Regions from separate parts of the Acidocella sp. genome, predicted to be linked through region 2. Evidence: riboswitches for the same ligand, from Rfam matches in the RefSeq annotation. Region 2 holds a riboswitch; the other holds the start of a gene.
What was found. Region 2 has a riboswitch for cobalamin ahead of AB7D48_RS01305 (DUF1636 family protein). Riboswitches for the same ligand answer to the same signal wherever they lie in the genome.
Positions count from the first base shown of each region.

Region 1 (7,574 bases), on a different contig from region 2:
ACGTATGAGGGCAGGTGGTGCCGGTATAGCGGGATTCTATACAAAAACCGGAGTAGGAACACCTCTTGCGGAGAATAAGGAAGTCCGCGAATTCAATGGCGAGAAATACCTACTTGAGACAGGGCTCGTAGCCGATCTGGCGATTGTTAAGGCTTGGAAAGCGGATCCATACGGTAACCTTGTCTATCGAAAGGCTGCTAGAAACTTCAACCCCATGGCGGCGGCCTGCGGCCGCATAACACTGGTAGAGGTCGAACGGTTCGTGGAAGCTGGGGCTATCGATCCCGATCATGTTCATACACCAGGCATCTTTGTGGATCGCATGATCCTCGCAACACACAATGAGAAACGAATCGAGAAGAAGACGGTCCGGAAGGAGGCGGCATAAATGGCTTGGACAAGAGATGAGATGGCTGCACGTGCCACTCGAGAGATTGGCGATGGATTTTATGTAAATCTCGGCATCGGTATTCCAACTCTGGTCAGTAACTTCATCCCGCCGGGGGTCGATGTCACACTCCAGTCAGAGAACGGAATACTTGGGTTGGGGCCCTTCCCAGCCGAAGCCGATCTCGATCCTGACATTATCAATGCCGGCAAGCAGACAATCACTGAACTCGACCGCACCAGTTATGTGTCCTCAGCGGATAGTTTTGGAATGATCCGCGGCGGGCATATCCAGTTGTCAATTCTCGGAGCGATGGAGGTGTCAGAGAATGGTGACCTGGCCAACTGGATGGTGCCAGGACGGGTTGTGAAGGGGCCTGGGGGCGCCATGGATCTTGTTGCCGGCGTCAAGCGGGTTATTGTTCTGATGGAGCATAGCGCCAAGGACGGAAGCGCCAAGTTCCGCAAGCAGTGCAGCCTGCCGCTAACCGGTATAAACGTTGTTGACATGATCATAACGGATTTAGCGGTATTTAAGCGTGAGACTCGGCAACAGCCATTTACATTAGTCGAATTAGCTCCAGGCATTGATGCCGCGCAAGTCGCGTCTCTCACCGAAGCTAAGTACGAGGTGGAATTCACGAACGAACCAGATTACGGATCCTGAATTTCATTCGATTTAATAAGAAAGAAACTTGGATGCCTCAACATATGTCAGCCATTCAGTGACATTGTGTTCCGTATACCGAGGAGCCGCAGACCTATGTCCGTAATCACGTTACCATGCTGAGGGGCAGCCAGCGTGTAAATGTCTCCACATCGCGGGAGTGTAAAGGGGAAACGGAATGCATGGATCCTGTGCGGAGGCTCGTCAACGCGTTGGCCAGTTGCCATTCTGCTCGATATTGTAGAACTACAAGGTTATAAAGTCGAGAAGTATGTGGTCACCAATAGAGATGTGAAGATCATTATTAAATCAAGATGAAATCGCATGGCTCAGAGTTTCCCTGAGGGAGTATTCAAGATCGTTTCTTCGAGTGCTCGTCAGGATAGAAGGCAGCCGTCAAAGGCGCGTTCCCCTTGCGGAATGCGCCTTTGGTCAGCATAGATGTGGTGCATAAACGCGCCACGTATGGTATGGCATGGCCGGATATAAAGTTGGGCTTGAATTCGCCTCTAGCTTGAATTGTTCCGGTTTCTTCGCGTTTTGGCCGTGGCCGCAACGCCCTGAAATACGAGGTCGCTGAAGATGTCCGCGATCTCTTCGGGGCGATGACGACCGCTGGGGTCCAGCCAGAGGAATGAATAGAAGTACATCCCCAAGACGCCTTTGAGTGCGACAGATGGGAGTGGCCGGAAGACACCTTTACTCACCCCGTCTTCGATCGCTTGCGCCCAAATCTGCTGGTATTCCGCATGAAGTTGTGAAACCACGTCATGGCGCTCTCCGGTCAAGCAATTGACCTCCCGGAAGCACACGGTCATCTCGTTGATATGCGCGCCGATCACTCGCATGAGGTGACGACTCAGTAGCCGGATTCGTGGTACGGGGTCTGGCATGTCATCGCTAATCGTCCGGCCTGATTCGACCAGATCGCTAATATAGCGAATAACTATGTTATAGAGTAATTCTTCTTTGCTGCCGATGTGATGGTACAGCGCGCCCCGCGCCAGCCCAACCGCTTCGCCGATCTCCGAAATTCCGACCGCGTTATAGCCTTTTTCCGCGAACAGGGCTGCGGAGATCGCGCGAATCCGGGATCGCTGTGGCGTATCTTCCTGCATTGGCAGGGGGGAGGGTTGTTTATGCAAGTCGGCCATGGTCGAATCCTTCATAATCGCAACTATCCACACAAGAGCCTGAGAACGGGGCGTTGACAAGCTGTGGTGGTCAATTCTACTGTACCGATCAGACTGTCATATTTAATATGAAGATCGGTCGGTATATTTGGTATATATAGTCAAGAGAAAAGCCGAGTAAAGATGGGCGGTCTTAAGTAACTGGCTGACGTCCGTGGTATGCGGTGCGAAGTGCTGTTTTGTGTCGCCGGCATGAAGCGACGACGAAGCGGGTGGTTTCCGGCCTAACTGACCAGCAACGATACAACCTTCTTCGTCCGAAAAAGATGGGGTGATTTGACAATGATGCTTCCGCCTCCTCGTTTGCTGTCTTTCTTTTCAATGTGGAAGAAAGACAGCAAACGCGATCCTTGGTTCTCTGGTTCGTGTCCGGAAAGAAGTATCGGCGCATATCGAGTCACGCTGAAGGTGTCGCCGTGACTTTTTTCATGCAAGCGATTTGGGCGTGATGGCAATGGCAATAGTAGCTTTCGTTAAACCCGTCGATGTCGCTCACAATGGGCGGTGGCGCGTTCTGGCGGGGGTCTGCCTGGGTGTTGTGCTGTCGATGACGACCTGGTTCTCGGCAACCGCCATTACCCCTGACCTTGTGAGGATATTTGTATTAACGGCAGGCAGTTCATCCTGGCTGACGAACATGGTGCAATTAGGCTTCGTGGTGGGAGCGCTCGTTTCAAGTGTTGTTAGCTTGCCCGACTTGGTGCCGCTGCGCCTTTTGATGGGAGTAGCAGGTGTTCTTGCTGCGCTGGCTAATTTGTCCTTATTGTGGGTGCCGGATGTTGGCGCGCTATTTGCCGCCCGCTTCATCACGGGTGTTGCTTTGGCTGGTATTTATCCGCCAGCGCTGAAGCTCATTTCGACATGGTTTGTGCACGGACGTGGACTGGCGCTTGGCTCGGTCATCGCCGCCCTGACGCTGGGGTCAGCCTTTCCGAATTTAGTCCGCGCTCTCATCCATGGTCTTGTCTGGCAGGATGTCGTTATCGCCGCTTCCGTTGCCACGCTAATCGGCGCTGGCGTGCTCGCAATATTGTCTCGTGAAGGGCCGTTTCCTTTCAGCCGGGCTGTGTTCGATCCACGGCAAATCGGTGCGGTTCTGCGCAACCGTCCATTAGCTCTCGCGAATTTGGGGTATTTTGGGCATATGTGGGAACTTTATGCCATGTGGGGGTGGTTCCTCGCCTTCACATCGGCGGCGCTTCCCGGTTTGGGCTTAGTCAGTACGAGGGACGCTTCTTTGATCACCTTCGTTGTCGTTGCTTCGGGGGTAGCGGGCGCTGTGCTGGGTGGTTTCATGGCGGACCGAATCGGGCGGACGGCGACCTCCGCCATCATGATGGTCGTCTCCGGACTTTGCGCGCTTACGATCGGGTTCGTTTTTACAGGGCCGCTCTGGCTTTTCATGGCCGTCGCGATCGTCTGGGGTGTTAGCGTCATAGGTGATTCCGCTCAGTTCTCTGCTATGGCCACCGAGGTTAGCGACTCACGTTATGTTGGCACCGCAATCGCGTTACAGCTAGGGCTAGGCTTCGCGCTCACGATTGTTTCGATCCGGCTGACGCCATTGCTTGCAACCGCGATCGGTTGGCGGTGGAGCTTCTTGCTGCTGGTGCCTGGGCCTGCGGTTGGCGTTATTGCCATGCTTATGCTTCGCCGGCATCCAGATGCACATAGAATAGCGCATGGGCGCAGGTGAGTGGAGCAAAGACGCTCGGGTTTTGCATATTTTCAGGCAAAGCCGACTTTGTGGTTGGCGGGGGGCACTCCTCTCAGGATCGTCAGCATGGCGATGCGCCAAAAAACCTCCAATCCAAAACACCCCCCAAAAGTCCTATAAGCGCTGCTGCCAGACACTTTCTGAGAACTTTTTGTCTGAAACCTACGGAATTTTTTCGGGTTTGACGAGTTCAAATTCGTCCAGCCTCTTGAGGCGGTAGACGATGAAGGAGACGATCCAGGCCACAGCGAAAATACCGACGATTGCGTAGCCGAGCAGGCCGAAATTATTGTTTAGATCATCCATTCCCTTCCAGAACCAGCCTTGCAGGTTCAGCTCACCCGCGATCAGCCCCAATGTCTCGATCCCGCCGATGAGGATGGCCACGGCCGCCGACACGATGGTGATGGTGAGATTGTAATAGAGTTTGCGAATTGGCTTGACGAAGGCCCAGCCATAAGCGCCAAGCATTAAGATTCCATCTGTCGTGTCGACCAGCGACATGCCAGCGGAGAAAAGTGCCGGGAAGGCGAGAATCGACCATACTGGCAGACCCTTGCTGGCTTCCGTCCCGGCCACGGTCAGCAGGCTGACCTCGGTCACGGTGTCGAACCCCAAGCCGAAAAGAAAGCCAATTGGCAGCATCTGCCAACTCTGGTTGACGAAGTGAAAGAGCGGTCGCAACACGCGGGCGATCAGGCCACGGTTGTTGAGCAGAAGGTTGAAGCTGTCGTCGTCATAGTGTCCACCGCGGCGCACATGCCGGTAGGTCTTGTATACGCCTCGCGCGACGGCGAGATTGAGGATCGCCATGATGAGGAGGAAGGATCCTGAAACAAGGGTACTGACGATGCCAGCAATATCGTTGAACTGATCGAACCCCTTCTGCAACTTCATCACGGCCACCGCGATGAAGAGGGTTCCTATGAGAAGCACAAGTGAATGCCCGATCGAGAAGAAGAATCCTACCGTGACCGGACGTTTGCCTTCCTGCATGAGCTTGCGCGTCACGTTGTCGATGGCGGCGATATGATCCGCATCCACCGCGTGACGCAGACCGAAGCCATAGGCCAGCAGCGCGGTGCCCAGGAGCACGGGATGGCCATGAAAGGCGAGAACCGCCCAAGCCCAAGCACCGATATTGGCGGCGATGAGGAATATATAGATCCCGATAACCTTGCCTTGGACATCGGGGGAATTGTCATTGAAGACGTGTCTTAAAGTCCTGAACATGAAGTCTGCCTCAAATGGCGTTTGTCTCGGCAAGCGAGGGCAGGCAGCAGAACCCGACCCTTCACCGGTGCACCCCGCCCGGTGTGAATGCGTTGACGCCTCTTGATGGCAGGTCTCCTGGCTCGCGGGTCCGCGTCCCTCACCGCCTTCCCGGGTTGACCCAGTGGCTTCATGATGAGCGACTCGCCGCTTACAGTTGCGGGGGCAGCCGCGGCATTGAACCGCGTTCCCTTTTCATCCTCCTCGCGGAGGAACCATCGGCGCCAATTAAGCGGAAACGACAGGGCACTGCAAGTATTGCGGCGCTGGGGGCTTACACCACGAATTCACCAAGTGAGACAGATACGCCCGTAAGTCAGGCCCCAGCGGCTCCAAATCATTTGGCAACGGATAAGAGCATGAAAATAAAATGCGCCTAACCTTGTGTCATGAACAGAGCGAAGACCTCGGCTTGGCTGGAGACGCCCAGTTTTTCATACAGGTTCCGGCGATGCACCTTCACCGTCTCGGGCGAAATATCAAGCCGTGCCGCGATGGCCTTGGATGAATGCCCGGCCAGCAGCAATAATGCGATCTGAGTTTCCCGGTCTGTGAGCGCGGGCGTGCCCTTCTGGCGCAAGCGGGCCTCCAGACTGACGGCCCGGTCCGGCGCAATGCCCGCCGATGCGATCTGCATATCGGCAGAAGCCTTCATCAGAGGCAAAAGCCAGGGCAGGACCAAGCACAGCCAGCCCATTTCCTCATTCGTGAACCGGTGATGGCAGCCCAGCGAGAATGACAGCGTGCCATGGGGTGGCATTGGCAGCAGAAATTGAACCTCGTCCGCCACCACATTCAGCGCGAAATAGCGTTGATAATATTCGGTTTTCTGGAAATATTCCGGTGCCACATCATCCAGCCGGTACAAGCCAGGAGCAAACTCCCCCAGGGAAAACAAATAATACGGGTCGATCTCGTAAAAGCTTTGCACATATTCAGCGAACAGCGCTTCATCCAAGAGTTTTTCGCCGCCCACGCCAAGCGGGTGCGGAGACCGGCCGGGGCGGAAAATCAGCGCCACCCAGGAATCGAAAGCGGTGGAATGGCGCAAGACCCCCGCCAGAGCCGCCCAAAAGCCCTCATCGCCCAGATGCTCCAGCACGCGGCCTAGTCTCTGATGGAAAATGAGATCGGAAATGGGAACCATCTACCCCTATGTCGCTATGCGGCTACCCCCGAAATGGGATGGAAATTGCTGATTTTTATATGCAATTTTCCTTGTCCTGCAACAGGAGATGAGATGAGAGGCATTTCAGGCCGTGCGGCCGGGATCTTGGGAGGGCCGCTACCCGGCATAACCGGCCCTTGAGCACGGCCACAGAGGGGGCCGGGGTAAATCCATCCGCATGGGGGTCACCACCATTCTGCCCCGCGCTGTTGTGTCTCAATAATCAGACAGGCGGTCGGAATTTTAACCTTAACGCCATTTCATTGCCTGACTCTCTTACACAGCATCGGCCTAACGCAAGAAAAGCGGATCATGAACGACACATTGATATTCACGAACGGAAAAATTTTTACCATGGACCGGCGGCAACCATGGGTTGAAGCATTCGCGGTAAAAGCCGGGCAGATCGTCGCGGCGGGGGATAGAGGCGACGTCGAATCCAAAGTCGGCGGTGGTGAGATTATTGATCTCGGTGGCCGTTTCGTCATGCCCGGCTTTATCGACGCGCACCTGCATTTCGCGTGGGGCGCGTCATATGTTGAGGATATCGGCGTTCGTCATGCGCGCACCATGTCTGAGGTTTTGACCAAGCTCCGCGATTACGCGAAGGCAAACCCAGCCAAGGAATGGCTCGTTGGCCATGAATTCAGCTATGGCTATCCAGATCTCGCAAGTGGCGCATTTCATAAATCGATGTTCGATGAAGTCGTGAGCGACAGGCCGGTTTTCTTCTATTCAGGCATGGCCCATGCGGCCTGGGTCAACTCAAGGGCTCTCACCGCCGCGGGTATAAACAGCACAACCCCGGACCCTGAAGGCGGTATCATCGTGCGCGACGAGCATGGCCAACCCACCGGATGGCTGAAGGAAAATGCGGCCTTTCTCGTCAAGCGCCTCATCCCGCCCGCCACGGCGGAGCAGATGACGTCAGCCTTGGAAAAAGCACTCGCCTTGGCCGCAAGCTGCGGCATCACCCGCGTCCAAAGCGCTGGGTACGATGATCATATTTTCTCCATTTTGCGGGAGCTGCAACAAAAAGGGCGGTTGACCTGTCGTTTCACCCTCTCAAGTGTCATTGAGCCATCCGCCGATGTGGATGCAAAGCTTGCGGAGATGACGGAACTTCGCACCGCTTATGACGATGATTATATCCAATTCCGCATCGGAAAA
Region 1 covers NZ_JBFWIX010000020.1:37,860-45,433, forward strand. The annotation lists gene AB7D48_RS13755 (CoA transferase subunit A) at 1-388, shown strand, start outside; gene AB7D48_RS13760 (3-oxoacid CoA-transferase subunit B) at 389-1,054, shown strand; gene AB7D48_RS13765 (TetR/AcrR family transcriptional regulator) at 1,564-2,208, opposite strand; gene AB7D48_RS13770 (MFS transporter) at 2,702-3,943, shown strand; gene AB7D48_RS13775 (HoxN/HupN/NixA family nickel/cobalt transporter) at 4,127-5,197, opposite strand; cobalamin riboswitch at 5,288-5,469, opposite strand; gene AB7D48_RS13780 (helix-turn-helix transcriptional regulator) at 5,613-6,383, opposite strand; gene AB7D48_RS13785 (hypothetical protein) at 6,696-6,920, opposite strand; gene AB7D48_RS13790 (amidohydrolase) at 6,891-7,574, shown strand, end outside.
Region 1: another riboswitch for cobalamin. It lies ahead of AB7D48_RS13775 (HoxN/HupN/NixA family nickel/cobalt transporter); the one in region 2 lies ahead of AB7D48_RS01305 (DUF1636 family protein).

Region 2 (7,574 bases):
GGGTCGAGATCGTCGAAATTGGCGATGCGGGAGAGGACGAGGCAGGCGATTTTCACCCCGCCCCGCCCCGCCGCCACCGGGCGGGCGCGGCGGAGATCCTGCGCGTCTTCCCCGGGCAGGCGGGCGGCATCGGCGAAGTGGGGCAACACGCCGAAACCGCGCCAGCCGGTGCGGGACTGGATGAAGCCATAGCCCTCATCGAACAAACGCGGATCGCCCCGGAATTTATTGACGATGAAGCCTCGCACCAGGGCGGCGTCCTGGGGCGCCAGCACGGCCTGGGTGCCGACGATCTGGGCGATGACGCCGCCCCTGTCGATGTCCCCCACCAGCACCACCGGCACGTTGGCGGCCTGGGCAAAGCCCATATTGGCGATGTCGCCCGCGCGGAGATTGACCTCCGCCGGGCTGCCCGCCCCTTCGACGATGACGAGATCGTGCGCGGCGCCGAGGCGCTGGAAGCTGTCCAGCACCGGGGCCAGGAGCCTGGGTTTATAGGCGGCGTAGTCGCGGGCTTGCAGCGTGGCGAGGCGCTGACCGCGCACGACGATCTGCGAGCCTGAGTCGCTTTGCGGCTTCAGCAGCACCGGGTTCATGTCCGTGACCGGGGGCAGGCCGCAAGCCAGGGCCTGCAAGGCCTGGGCCCGACCGATCTCACCGCCATCGGCCGTGACGGCGGCGTTGTTGGACATGTTTTGCGGCTTGAAGGGCGCCACGTTCAACCCGCGCCGCAGCGCCGCCCGGCAGAGCCCCGCCACCAGCAGGGATTTGCCGACATTCGAGCCCGTGCCTTGCAGCATCAAGGCGCGCATCAGAATTCCACGCCGGGCTGGGCCTTGATGCCATCCCGGAACGGGTGCTTCACGGCGGTCATTTCGGTCACGAGGTCGGCGGCCTCGATCAATGCCGGTTTCGCGTTGCGCCCGGTGAGCACCACATGGGTCGAAGGCGGTTTTTCGGTCAGGAGAAACGCCACCACCTCATCCACATCCAGATATTCGTAACGCAGGGCGATGTTGATTTCGTCCAGCAGGACCATGCGGATGGCGGGGTCACGGATCAGCTCTTTCGCTTTCTTCCATCCGGCCTGGGCGGCGGCGATGTCGCGGGCTTTGTCCTGCGTTTCCCAGGTGAAGCCCTCGCCCATGGCGTGAAACTGGCACAGCGTGGCGAAATGGGTGGTGAGGAGGCGGCGCTCGCCCGTGTCCCACGCGCCCTTGATGAACTGCACCACGGCGCAGGGCATCTGGTGGGCGATGCAGCGCAGGACCATGCCGAATCCGGCGGAGGACTTGCCCTTGCCCGGCCCGGTATGGACGATGACGAGCCCTTTTTCGCCGGTCTTGCCCATCATGATTTTGTCCCGCGCGGCCTTGATGCGGGCCATTTTCTCGGCGTGGCGGGTCGCGTCGTCAGGGGAAATGGTCATGGCGGCTCTCCTTGACTCTGCCCGGCACATGCGGCCTTGTGCGGCAGACCGTGCTGGTGCCTGGCTTATGTCAGGCCAAAAGGGAATGCGATAGGGGCCCACCCTGAATCGCAGCCGCCCCCGCGACCGTGACCGGAGAGGTTGCCCGATGCCACTGGCGAAAGCCGGGAAGGTGGGCGCCGAAGGGCTTCACCGCCCCTATCCGCAAGCCGGGAGACCTGCCAGGACGGACCATTGATCGAGCGGACGGGGTGTGCCGCTACGGGGCCTTTGCGCGCGCTTGGCGCGTGTTTCCCGTTTCGCGCGCCCGCGCCGCATAGAGGAGTGCGAGGGTTGAATGGGTGCCACGCTGCATGTCTGCATCACCTGCCGGGCCGGATTGAAGCCGGCCGAGGGAGCCCCCTGCGCCGGGGCACGGGTGCATGAGGCGATCAACGCCCTTGCCGTGCCGGAAGGCGTGACGGTGAAGCCGGTGGAATGTCTTTCCGCCTGCAAGAACGGGCCGAGCATCGCGCTCACCGGCCCGGGGCGCTGGTCTTATATTTACGGGCCGGTCGGCGAGGACGATGCCGCCGTGATTCTGGAAGGGGCCGCCGCCTATGCCGGAACGTCCGATGGCATTGTGCCCTGGCGGGAGCGCCCCGCCCTTTTCCGCAAAAACGTGATTGCCCGTTTGCCAGCCATGGAAGCCAATTCATGACCGACCTCGCGAAAATTCCCGTCACCATCGTCACCGGTTTTCTCGGCGCGGGAAAGACGACGCTGATCCGGCATTTGCTGGCCAACCCCGGCGGCAAACGCCTGGCGGTGCTGGTGAATGAATTCGGCACCATGGGCGTGGATGGCGAGATCTTGCGTGGCTGCGCGGATGAGAATTGCCCGGAGGAGGCCATTCTGGAGCTGGCGAATGGCTGCATCTGCTGCACGGTGGCCGATGAGTTCATTCCCACCATGGAAAAGCTGCTCGCCATGGACAAGAAGCCGGATCATATCCTCATCGAGACCTCGGGCCTGGCTTTGCCCAAACCTCTGCTGAAGGCGTTCGACTGGCCGGCCATCCGCTCGCGCGTGACGGTGGATGGCGTGGTGGCGATGGCGGATGCGGAGACCGTTTCCGCCGGGCAGTTCGCGCCCGAGCAAGGGCGCAACGGCAATGAGCATGACACGCCGCTCTCGGAAGTGTTTGGGGATCAGATGGCCTGCGCGGATCTGATTTTGCTCTCCAAGGCGGATCTGGCCGGGGCGGAGAAGCTGGCCAGGGCGCGAGAGGTGGTGGCCAAGGCGCTGCCGCGGCCGGTGCCGATGCTGCCGATTGCCGATGGGGTGATCGAGGCGCGGATTCTGCTGGGGCTGGAGGCGGCGGCGGAAGACGATGTGGAGGCGCGGCCCTCCCACCATGATGGGCAGGCCGCGCATGAGCATGATGATTTCGCCACCATCGTGATCGACCTGCCCGAGCGGGAAAGCGCGGCGCCGTTGCTGGCGGCGATTGAAAAGCTGGGGCGCGAACAGAGGATTTTGCGGGTGAAGGGGCATGTGGCGATTGCCGGCAAGCCGATGCGGCTGCTGGTGCAGGCGGTGGGGGCACGGGTGCGCAGCCAGTTCGACAAGCCTTGGGGGGCCGAACCGCGCGCCTCGCGTCTGGTGGTGATCGCCGAGCGGCATGACCTGAACGCCAAGACAATCCGGGCGGCGCTGGGCGGGTAGAATGCATATCGTCTTCCGGGAAAACCATGGGCTGGAAGAGGCGGAGACCCCGCACGATCTCCGCCAGGACCCGGCGGAGATCGTGGTGCTGTCTTTCTCGGACAGCGATTTGGGGGCGTTCGCCGCCGCCTGGCGGGGGGCGAAGGCGCGGGGGTTAAGGCTGCCCAGTCTGCGGCTGGCGAATTTGGCGCTGCTGCGCCACCCGGTTTCGGTGGATGTCTATGCCGAGAAGACGCTGAGCGGCGCCAAGGCCGTGCTGGTGCGGTTGATCGGCGGGGAAGGCTACTGGGCCTATGGGCTGGATAGCTTGCGGGACCTGGCCAGGCGCAACGGGCTGAGGCTGGCGGTGCTGCCGGGCGATGGACGGCCGGATGCGGTGCTGGATGGCTATTCCAACCTCGCGCCGGAGCGGCTGGGTGAACTGGCCCGGCTTTGCGAGGCGGGCGGACCGGAGGCGGCCTTGGCCGCGCTGGCGCATCTGGCGCGCGAGATCGGACAAGAGGTCGGCGCCGGGGCGGTCACGAAGCTCCCGGATTGCGGGATGTACGAGCCTGAAACCGGCCCTGCGGCGGCGCGCGGCATGGCAGGCGCGCCGCGCGTGCCCGTGATGTTTTACCGTTCCTATCTGGCGGCGGGAGATATGGAGCCGGTGGATGCCCTGATCGCCGCCCTGCGACAGGAAGGGTTCGACGCGTACGGGCTGTTCGTGCCATCCTTGAAACTGCCGGAGGCGGCGGCTTTCGTGGCGGCGCATTTGCGCGGCCAGCCGCCGGCGGCGATCGTGAACACGACGGCGTTTTCCGCCGCGGGGGACGATGGGACAACGCCGCTGGACGGGCCGGGCGCGCCGGTGTTTCAGGTGGCGTTTTCAACCGCGCGGCGGGAGGATTGGGCGGCCTCGGACCGCGGGCTCTCACCAGCGGATCTGGCGATGCATGTGGCGCTGCCGGAAATCGACGGGCGAATTTTCCTGGGCGTGGTCAGTTTCAAATCCACCGGCATCCGCGATGAGGATCTGCAATTCGCCCGGGCCACGCACCGCGCCGAACCGGAGCGGGTGGAGGCGGTGGCGAGGAAGATTGCCGCCTGGGTGAAGCTGGCTGAAACGCCCAGGGCGGCGCGGCGGCTGGCGATGGTGCTGTCCACCTATCCCGGCAGGCCAGACCAGATGGCCCACGCGGTGGGGCTGGATGCGCTGCAAAGCGCCAATGAAATTCTTGGTTTTCTGCAACAATCCGGGTACGCGACGGCACCCGTTGAACATCTGGCCTGGCGCTTGAAGGCTGACGAGGCCGGCTGGCCGGTGGCGGCCTATTTGGCGGCGTTGCGGCATTTACCACAAACCTTGCGAAACGACCTGGAAAAATCATGGGGCGCGCCGGAGATGGATGCCGCCGCATGGGACGGCATGTTTCATTTTTCCGTCGTGCATGCAGGCAATCTCACGATCGCCCTGCAACCGGAGCGCGGCGCGCGGCAGGGGCGCGAGGCGCGCTATCACGATCTTTCCGCCGTGCCGTGCCATGGCTATGTGGCGTTTTATCTCTGGCTGCGGGCACAAGGGATGGATGCGCTGCTGCATCTCGGCGCGCACGGCACGCTGGAATGGCTGCCGGGAAAGAGTGTGGCGCTCCGCGAAACCTGCTGGCCGGAGGCGCTGATTGGCGATCTGCCGGTGATCTACCCCTTCATCGTGAACGACCCCGGTGAGGCGGCGCAGGCGAAGCGGCGGATCGGCGCGGCGACGATCGGGCATTTGCCACCGCCCTTGGCCCCGGCCGCGATGCCGGAGCCTCTGCAAAGGCTGGAGGCTTTGCTGGATGAATATGCCACCGCCGAGGGGCTGGACCCGAAACGACGGGAGCGGCTGATCACCGATATTCGCGAGGAAGCCCGCGCCCGCGGGGTGGAACGGGAGCTGGAGCTGGCGGCGGATGCCACGCTGGCGGAGGCGGTCACGCGGATCGACCGGTTTGTGTGCGATTTGAAGGAAAGCCGGTTTGGGGACGGGCTGCATGTGTTCGGCACCGGCGCTTGCGGCGCGGCGGAACGCGCCGGGCTGCTGGCGGCCCTGGAGGGCGCGCGGGTGGCACCCGGGCCCTCCGGCTCACCCGCGCGGGGGCGGACGGATGTGCTCCCCACCGGGCGGAACATGTTCGCCGTGGATCCGCGCGCCATTCCCACCCGCGCGGCGCATGCGCAAGGCGTGAAGCTGGCGGAGGAGCTTCTGCGCCGGCATTTGCAGGAGAACGGGGACTGGCCGAAGCGTTTACTGATCGACCTCTGGGGCTCGGCCACCATGCGCAATGCGGGCGAGGAGTTTGCCATGGCGCTGCATCTGGCCGGGCTGGCGCCGCGCTGGGAGGAGGGGAGCAGCCGGGTCTCGGGCTTTGAGATTTTGCCGCCCGCCTTGCTGGGACGCCCGCGCATCGATGTGACGCTGCGGATTTCCGGACTGTTCCGGGATGTGTTTTCGCATCTGGCGCAGCTCTTCGCGGCGGGTGCCGAGGCGCTGGCGGCGCGCGAGGAGATGGCGGGGGAGAACCCGTATGTCATGCGCGGGCCGCGCGTGTTCGGCCCGCGCCCGGGGCAATATGGGCTGGCGATGGGAGACGCGCCGGCGATCTTTACCGAAGCGGCGCGGGCCCAGGCGGCACGGGCCTGGCTGGCGGGGGCGGAATGGGCCATCGGCGCGGATGGCGTGTCACGCGCGACATCCGAGGCGCTGAGGGAGAGGCTGCGAGGCACGGATGGGTTCGTGCATGTGCAGGACCTGCCGGAGACGGATTTGCTGCTGGCGGCGGATTATGCGGCGCATGAGGGCGGGATTGTCGCGGCGCTGGACTCGCTGGGGGTGAGCGCGCCGCCGCTCTACCATCTGGACGCCACGAACCCGCGAGCGCCGCGCGCCAGGATGCTGACGGAAGAAATCGCCAAGGTGGTGCGGGCCAGGGCGGCGAATCCGGCCTGGGTGGGCGGCATGATGCGCCATGGCTTCCGGGGCGGGGCGGAGCTGGCGGCCACGCTGGACCATATGGCGGCCTTCGCCAATCTGGCCCGGGCGGTGCCGGGGCATTTGTTCGAGCTGTATTTCGAGGCGACGCTGGGGCGCGACGAGGTGGCGGCGTTTCTGGCGGCGGAAAACCCGGCGGCGCTGGCCAGGATGCGGGATGTGTTTGCCCGGCTGCGCGCCTCGGGGCTGTGGGAGACGCGCAATAACGCCATCATCGCCAGGCTGGAGGCGCCATGACCGTGAAAGGCTGGTGCCCGGGCGCGTGGCGGCCCATGCGGGCGGAAGATGGGCTGATCCTGCGCATCCGCCCGCCCGGGGGGCGGTTGAACGCGGACCAGGCCTTGGGGCTGGCGGCGCTGGCGCGGGCCCATGGGCTGGCGCGGTTCAGCCTGACCTCGCGCGCGAATTTGCAACTGCGCGGCGTGGCGCTGGAACAGCATGCGCCGCTGCTGGACGGGCTGGCCGCGCTGGAATTGCTGGACGCGGATGAACGGCGCGAGCGCGCGCGGAATATAATCGTCACGCCCTTCTGGCGGGCGGGGGAGGGCACGCTGGAACTGGCCGGGGCGCTGGCGGACGCGTTGCCGGAGTTTCCGCCCCTGCCTGGAAAGTTCGGTTTTGCCGTCGATACCGGAGCGCGGCCCGTGCTGGGGGAGGTTTCCGCCGATATCAGGCTGGAACGCGATGCGGCGGGGCGGCTGCTGGTCCGGGCGGATGGCGCGGCGGCGGGCGAGATCGTGACGGAGGCGAGCGCCATTCCGGCCCTGCTGCGGCTGGCGCGCTGGTTTCTGGAGAGCGGCGGCGCGCCGGGCGGGCGCGGGCGGATGCGCGGGCACCTGGCCGCCGGGCACGGGCCACCCAGGGCGCAGGCGGCACCGGCCGAAGCGGCGGCGCCGGCTGTGCCGGGGCGTTGTGAAGGGGGAATGCTGGTGGGCTTCGCCTTCGGGGAGATGGATGGGAAGGCGCTGGCCAGGCTGGCGGAAATGGCGCCGGAGATCCGGCTGACACCCTGGCGGGCGGTGTTTCTGCCGGGCATGGAAACGCCGCCGGAAATGGCCGGGGCGATTCTGGACCCGGACGACCCGATGCGCCGGGTGTTCGCCTGCACGGGCGCGCCGCGTTGCGCCCAGGCCCATGCGCCGGTGCGGGGCTTGGCGGCGGGCCTGGCGGCGCATCTGCCCGCCGGGGCCAGCCTGCATGTATCCGGCTGCGGAAAAGGCTGCGCGCACCCGGCCCCCGCCGATTTCACGCTGGTGGCCGGGAGGGACGGCTTCACCCTGAACGGTGCCTCGACGGGACTTGACCCGGCGGAGCTGCTCCGCCACCCCGGCGAAATATTTGGAACCAAGTGATGCCGCATATCTATGAGACCGATGGCGCCGCCATCTACCGCCAGTCCTTCGCCACCATTCGGGCGGAGGCGGA
Region 2 covers NZ_JBFWIX010000001.1:278,954-286,527, forward strand. The annotation lists gene AB7D48_RS01295 (cobyric acid synthase) at 1-812, opposite strand, end outside; gene cobO (cob(I)yrinic acid a,c-diamide adenosyltransferase) at 812-1,429, opposite strand; cobalamin riboswitch at 1,467-1,669, shown strand; gene AB7D48_RS01305 (DUF1636 family protein) at 1,767-2,129, shown strand; gene cobW (cobalamin biosynthesis protein CobW) at 2,126-3,136, shown strand; gene cobN (cobaltochelatase subunit CobN) at 3,138-6,386, shown strand; gene cobG (precorrin-3B synthase) at 6,383-7,501, shown strand; gene AB7D48_RS01325 (precorrin-8X methylmutase) at 7,501-7,574, shown strand, end outside.